Regions from separate parts of the Lysinibacillus sp. Bpr_S20 genome, predicted to be linked through region 1. Evidence: riboswitches for the same ligand, from Rfam matches in the RefSeq annotation. Region 1 holds a riboswitch; each other region holds the start of a gene.

Region 1 (2,277 bases):
CAGTTTCTGCACGAACTGCGCCATCTACTGTTAACATAGCTTCACCACGAGAAGTAGCTTTTTCAGCTAATTGTGGTACTGAAAGTTGAACATTAATGTTACCGCCGCTTAATAATTCCTTCAGTTCGTTTGCAATTTCTACTGAATTCATCGATTAAATACCATCCTTTTTTATAGTATTCCCTTGAGTCTGAGGGAGATTTTCTTAATTTCAAAAATAGTATAACACAATTGCTTAAATAATCTATACTAATTAAGAAATTATTTTTTAGATTTTATTACTTTTCAAGAAAACGACAAAAAGTATATTCATTCGTTTTGATCATGCTTTTTACCCTATATATATTAAGTGATCACACATTCACTTTCGACACAGCAAAATTGTGTTTAGAACATGAGGTTCGCACAGGATGTGAAGTAATTAGCGTGTTTTTAGTTGGAGCTTGTCTTCGACTGAAAAGGGGCTAAAATATCATATTCATCCACCACATGTTCTGTAGCTGATGCTCTGCGTTCGCTACAAAAAATGCTGTAAGGGGTTACACATATGTTAACACATGATGTGAGGTGGAGAGTAGGGATTATTTTGTTTAAATTTACAGCATAATCCAAATTAATTTCTTGATAAATCTCATAGTTTTTTTATATGAATACAAACAATTATGCCTCAGCAATTTTGCCAGGAATGTCTTTGTGCTTGCCTTAGGTGTTTTTTGCGCGAAAGCGTAGTGCAGACATAGCGGTAGTGCATAAGTGAAAAATATTTGACAATGTTCGACCTTTTACGTATTATGAGATATTGAACGGATACTCTTATCCCGAGCTGGTGGAGGGTCAGGCCCTGTGAAACCCGGCAACCTGCATGAACTATTTCACGACATGCGTTGGTGCCAACCTGATGCAAGGGGATACCCCTTGAACGATAAGAGTGAAAGGTTACGAAGTCATTATTCCTTTCCTCATGTTAAGTAAGCGTGAGAAAAGGATTTTTTTATTGTTAAAAACGAATTAAAGGTAAGTATATAGTCCTTTCCTTATTATAATGACGGATCTTTCGAAATCCTCGTGTTAAAAGCAGAGCTGTTTATTTGTGCGAAAGTGTAGCGACAGCAACAAATGTTTACTGTGCGAAAGCGAAGTGCAAACGTAGCGACAGCAACAACGGCTTGAGGGTTCAATTCCTTAGGAGTGAACTTGACATGGGTAATGAGTACCGTATTAATTCGCAAATATTATTTGTAAAAGTAATAGGAGGAAAACCAAATGACAAACCGTCGACTGTTTACATCAGAGAGTGTAACAGAAGGACATCCAGACAAAATTTGTGACCAAATCTCGGATGCCATTTTAGATGCTATTTTAGCAGAAGATCCAAACGCACGTGTAGCGTGTGAAACAACAGTAACAACAGGCTTAGCATTAGTATCAGGAGAAATTACTACTTCTACTTATGTAGATATAAAAGGCATAGTTCGTGATACTGTAGCCGAAATTGGTTATACACGTGGGAAATATGGCTTTGATGCAGAAAATCTAGCAGTACTTGTTGCGATCGGTGAGCAATCACCTGATATTGCTCAAGGTGTTGATCAAGCATTAGAGGCGCGTGAAGGCTCAATGACAGACGCTGACATTGAAGCAATTGGCGCTGGTGACCAAGGTTTAATGTTCGGTTATGCATGTAACGAAACGCCAGAGCTTATGCCATTGCCAATTAGTTTAGCCCATAAATTAGCTCGTCGTTTAACGGAAGTACGTAAGTCAGGTGAATTAGCATATTTACGTCCAGATGGAAAAACTCAAGTAACGGTTGAATATGATGAAAATAATGTACCAGTGCGCGTTGATACGATTGTCATTTCAACACAGCATGATGAAGAAGCTACGCTTGAGCAAATTCAAGCAGACTTAAAAGAATTTGTAATTGCTCCAGTTGTTCAAAAAGAATTACTAGATGCCGATACTAAATATTTCATCAACCCAACAGGTCGATTCGTCATTGGTGGTCCAAAAGGGGATGCTGGTCTAACTGGACGTAAAATCATCGTTGATACATACGGTGGCTATGCACGTCATGGTGGAGGTGCTTTCTCAGGTAAGGACGCAACTAAGGTTGACCGTTCAGCAGCATATGCAGCACGCTATGTGGCAAAAAATATCGTAGCAGCTGGTTTAGCAGATCGAGCTGAAGTACAACTAGCTTATGCGATTGGTGTTGCTCAACCTGTATCTATTGCTGTTGATACATTTGGGACAGGAAGAGTTACGGAAAGTGAA
Region 2 (2,277 bases), on a different contig from region 1:
TAAACTTCAAAACCATTTTTTATGTATGCACGAATATCCATCTTAACAACTCCTTTTGAAGAAGAATAATAAACCGTTGAACTGAGCCCCTTTTCGCTCAAGCTTTTCAAAGCGGTAGCCATTAACACCTAATGTCTCCGTTATACATAAGATAATGTATCAGCTATAGGATAGGAGGAAGTTAGTTGTATTACAATCCTTATCCATATTTTGTCTATCCTAATTATTATCCAACATGGGTAATGGCAAATCAACCAACTACTCAACAACCTTCTAGATATCTAGCAATGCCAACAAATAGAAGCCCATTTCCACCCATCAATACAAATAAGTTGAAGACTTCAGCGAAACGGATTAAGACTATTATGCAGCAGGCACAATTACTTACGGATAAAATTGATGAGTCAGAGCAATTTGCACATGATCTTATAGACGCAGCACAACAATCCAATAAAACAGAAGTTGAAAAGTTAATTGCGTCAACAGGCATTACAATAAAATTTGAAACAACCTATACACCAGATGGATTACGTATAATATTTACTGAGAGCAGTTGTTGTAAGCTAACATTATTGTTGGGTTGGTGAAGAGTTGGCCCCTTGAAGAGGGCCTCTTTTTTCGCAGAATGAATGCAAACTTTTAACCTTGTATCCCTATTGAACTTGTAAACAATAAAAAGATATGCTAAAGTGTTTGTAAGTTTTATTTCTGAAAATTCTTATATCGCATTTTCTTATCAAGAGAGACGGAGGGATTGGCCCTATGAAGTCTCAGCAACCAGCCTATAGGTATGGTGCTAATTCCAATTGGCAAAATTCGGCCTTGAAGATGAGAACACTTACTGCAGTTACTTTGCACAAGAGTCCTCTTCATGGAGGACTCTTTTTTACTTGCTATCAAGCAAAAGGTAGCACCCAAAATTTCAAAAGAAAGCGAGAGAATATTATGACAAACGAACTTTTACAAGCACTTCAACTATTGAAATCGAAAGAATGGGTAGATTTAACACATACATTTGGGCCAAATTCTCCTCATTTCTTTATGTTTGATGATGCAAAATTTGAAACATTATTTTCCCATGATGATGGGTTCTTTGCACAGCAATTCACGTTCCCTGGGCAATACGGCACACATATTGACCCACCTATCCATTTTGTGCGAGATACACGCTATTTAGAGGAATTGAAGCTAAAAGAACTAGTGCTACCACTCATCGTTATTGATAAATCGAAGGAAGCCGAAATGAATAACGATTACACGTTAAGTGTTCAAGATGTTCTTGATTTTGAAGCTGAGTATGGAGAAATTGAAGCAGGTACCTTTGTAGCCCTGCGTACCGATTGGAGTAAACGTTGGCCAGATAAAGAGTCTTTCAGCAACAAGGACGGTGATGGTCATAATCATATTCCTGGCTGGGGATTAGAAACGTTACAGTTTTTATTCAACGAGCGCAAAGTAAGTGCTATCGGTCACGAAACTTTTGATACGGATTCAGCAGCGGATTTTCGTACAAATGGTAAGTTAGACGGTGAATATTTTGTGCTTGAGCAAGATACTTACCAAATTGAACTGATGACCAATTTAGACAAGCTACCTCCAAAAGGCGCTGTTATTTTTAATATTGTACCAAAGCCTGAAAAAGCATCTGGATTCCCTGTCCGTTCATTTGCTATATTACCTTAAAATAGCAATAGGTATGATTCGATGAATATTGAATCATACCTATCTTACCTTTTATTTATTTCGGTGAATTCCTTCTTTTGAAAACTACATAAACGATCAACATCATTAATATGAATAATACTATAAGATAAATGCTGTAGCGAGATAAATATACCCCAACATAATGCCATTTCTCTCCCAGTACTTTACCTAAAGTAATAAACGTAAATGTCCATATAGTTGCTCCCGTATAGGCAAAGAAAGCAAATTTTTTATAAGGATAATTATTAATAGCTGCAATATATGCTGTAAGATGACGCACACCGGGAATAAAATATCCTATTAATAATAATCCCGGCCCTATTTTTGCAAATAACTGTTTAGTAAAATCAATTTTCTGCTCAGTAATATGAATTTTCGAACCATATTTTTGTAATAAAGGTAGTCCGAATCTATAGCCTATATAGTAGCTCAGGGTAATTCCTCCTACCGCACCTACAATAGCGCTGATTAAAGCGGGGATATGCGCGAGAGTTTCACGATATACACTATACCCTACATATGTCAAAAATATCTCATCAGGAAGTGGCAGCCCAACAATCCCTCCAACTAGGA
Region 3 (2,277 bases), on a different contig from region 1:
TTAGTGATCAATTAGAAAAATTAGAGGTAGAAGAGCAGGAAGCGGAGCATAAGGTTGTCACCTTAAAAGGAAAAGAGGCAATCGTCAATTATTGTCAGTCATTATTAAAAAAAGCGGAGAAAAAAGTTATATTATCGATGTGGGAAGATATGTTTGAAGAATTGAGAGAGGATATACAAGAGGTCTCTCAACATATTCCGGTTCATGGCATTTCATTGTATGTGGATGAAAATATTGCTTCCATAGACCAGCATCGTATTACAAACTATACGAAGAAAACCTCCACACCGCATTGGTTTATCCTGTCAGTAGATAGTCAAGAGATGATTTATGGTCATTCACCGTCAAATCAAGAAATGGCCTTTATTACAAATGATCCTGTTCATATTTACTTATTAGAGGATTATATATGGCATGACGTGCTGGTCAATCGACTATTAAAGCGCGATGATCAGGAACTTGAGGAATGGATTACTAAAGAACGAAAAGCCTTTTTCTTAGATTAAAAAAAGAATCTGCAAGCCATCAGTGTAGTAAGCTACATAGATGACGAGCAGATTCTTTTTTGTTAAAAAGTATTTTTTATTTTAATAAAAAACTTTATCAACATTGTATTTAGCGCGGAATGTATTGATCGCGTATGTTTCGTAAATTTCACGTTCCATTGGATCATCTACTTCATACACTTCAATTTTGAAAACTTCATCACGGTGATTTTTCATCGGAGACACATTATCCTCAAAATGCTTTTTAATACGTTGGCGAATTTTACGTGCTTTACCGACAAATAATAATTCATTCTGTTCATTGTAGAATAAGAATATGCCGCCTTTTTCACGTGTGATTTTATGGAAGTCAATAAAACCGAAGTATGGAGTGATTGGTACATCACCTGGCTTTAAATCTTGTTCGCGTTGGCGAATTACTAAATCTGGTTTTGGGAATTCAATTTTAATCAAACTTTTCACGTTCCTCTCTGTTACTAAAGGTATATGTTAACATAATTACAGCTTGTTTACCATAAAATATGTAGACATAACTTTCACATTAGTGTTAAACAAATACCATAATGACATGCATGATTAATAACGAAATATTCTATGTATTATTGATATTCTTAATTGTTCATGTTACAATTCTTTTTAATTAAATAATCTTATCAAGAGAAGTTGAGGGATTTGGCCCGATGACGCTTCAGCAACCTCTAACAAAAGTTAGAAAGGTGCTAATTCCAGCAAAGGATTATCCTTTGAGAGATAAGAGTGAACGTGGACTTAATCCTTCTCATTCTATCTCATATGGAATGAGAGGGATTTTTTAATTTTAAGTCTTATTGAGGTTTGCGGGGTGCCCGTTGCACTAATTGATTTCAACAGAGAGAAATAAAAGAGAGGGGAATGCAAGATGCCAATTAATATTCCAAAAAACTTACCAGCTGGAGAACATTTACGAGAGGAAAAAATCTTCGTAATGGAAGAGGATAGAGCAAAAACGCAACAAATCCGGCCGTTAAATATCTTAATTTTAAACTTAATGCCAGAAAAAGAAAAAACAGAGCTGCAATTACTTCGTTTATTGGGGAATACACCGTTACAAGTGAATATTACATTTTTAAATACCGCTACGCATGAATCGAAAAATGTCAGTAAATCACATTTGCAGTTATTTTATACGACTTTCAATCAAATTCGCCATCGCCGCTATGACGGCATGATTATTACGGGTGCACCAGTAGAAAAAATGGCATTTGAAGACGTGAACTATTGGCAGGAAATTTCACAAATTATGGATTGGTCAAAGCATAACGTAACATCGGTTCTACATATATGTTGGGGCGCACAAGCGGCATTATATCATCATTATGGTATCGGCAAAATTGAGCTTTCTTCTAAATGTTCAGGTGTCTATTCTCATGTCATTACGGATTTAACAGTGGATTTAGTACGAGGTTTTAGTGATTTATTTACGGCACCACATTCTCGTTATACATCTGTTTCGATTGATGAAGTCCGCAACCATCCTGATTTACGATTACTGTCTTATTCAGAAGATGCTGGCGTTTTCATCGTGCAATCTAAGGATAATAAAAATATCATGATTACCGGTCATCTAGAATACGATGCGACAACGTTAGCTGATGAGTATAATCGTGATGTCGCGAAAGGATTAGATATTGAGGTACCGGTGAATTACTTCCCAAATGACGATCCAGTAAATGAACCACTTAATACGTGGCGTGCCCATACGCATTTATTATTCTCGAATTGGTTGAATTAC

The links. A riboswitch is a leader RNA that binds a small molecule or an ion and turns the genes downstream of it on or off. The one in region 1 is predicted to bind S-adenosylmethionine.
Region 2: it holds a riboswitch for S-adenosylmethionine, as region 1 does, so the genes downstream of both, MWJ95_RS15615 (cyclase family protein) here and metK (methionine adenosyltransferase) in region 1, are expected to answer to the same signal.
Region 3: it holds a riboswitch for S-adenosylmethionine, as region 1 does, so the genes downstream of both, metA (homoserine O-acetyltransferase MetA) here and metK (methionine adenosyltransferase) in region 1, are expected to answer to the same signal.

The regions. Positions count from the first base shown of each region.
Region 1 is NZ_JALNLQ010000004.1:22,974-25,250, forward strand. Features, by position in the region: gene pckA (phosphoenolpyruvate carboxykinase (ATP)) at 1-151, opposite strand, end outside; SAM riboswitch class I at 811-929, shown strand; gene metK (methionine adenosyltransferase) at 1,264-2,277, shown strand, end outside.
Region 2 is NZ_JALNLQ010000006.1:67,640-69,916, reverse strand. Features, by position in the region: gene MWJ95_RS15625 (SMI1/KNR4 family protein) at 1-41, opposite strand, end outside; gene MWJ95_RS15620 (YuzC family spore coat inner layer protein) at 186-587, shown strand; SAM riboswitch class I at 731-835, shown strand; gene MWJ95_RS15615 (cyclase family protein) at 946-1,683, shown strand; gene MWJ95_RS15610 (DedA family protein) at 1,739-2,277, opposite strand, start outside.
Region 3 is NZ_JALNLQ010000005.1:252,019-254,295, forward strand. Features, by position in the region: gene MWJ95_RS15035 (TrmB family transcriptional regulator) at 1-506, shown strand, start outside; gene MWJ95_RS15040 (nucleotide excision repair endonuclease) at 588-959, opposite strand; SAM riboswitch class I at 1,154-1,263, shown strand; gene metA (homoserine O-acetyltransferase MetA) at 1,405-2,277, shown strand, end outside.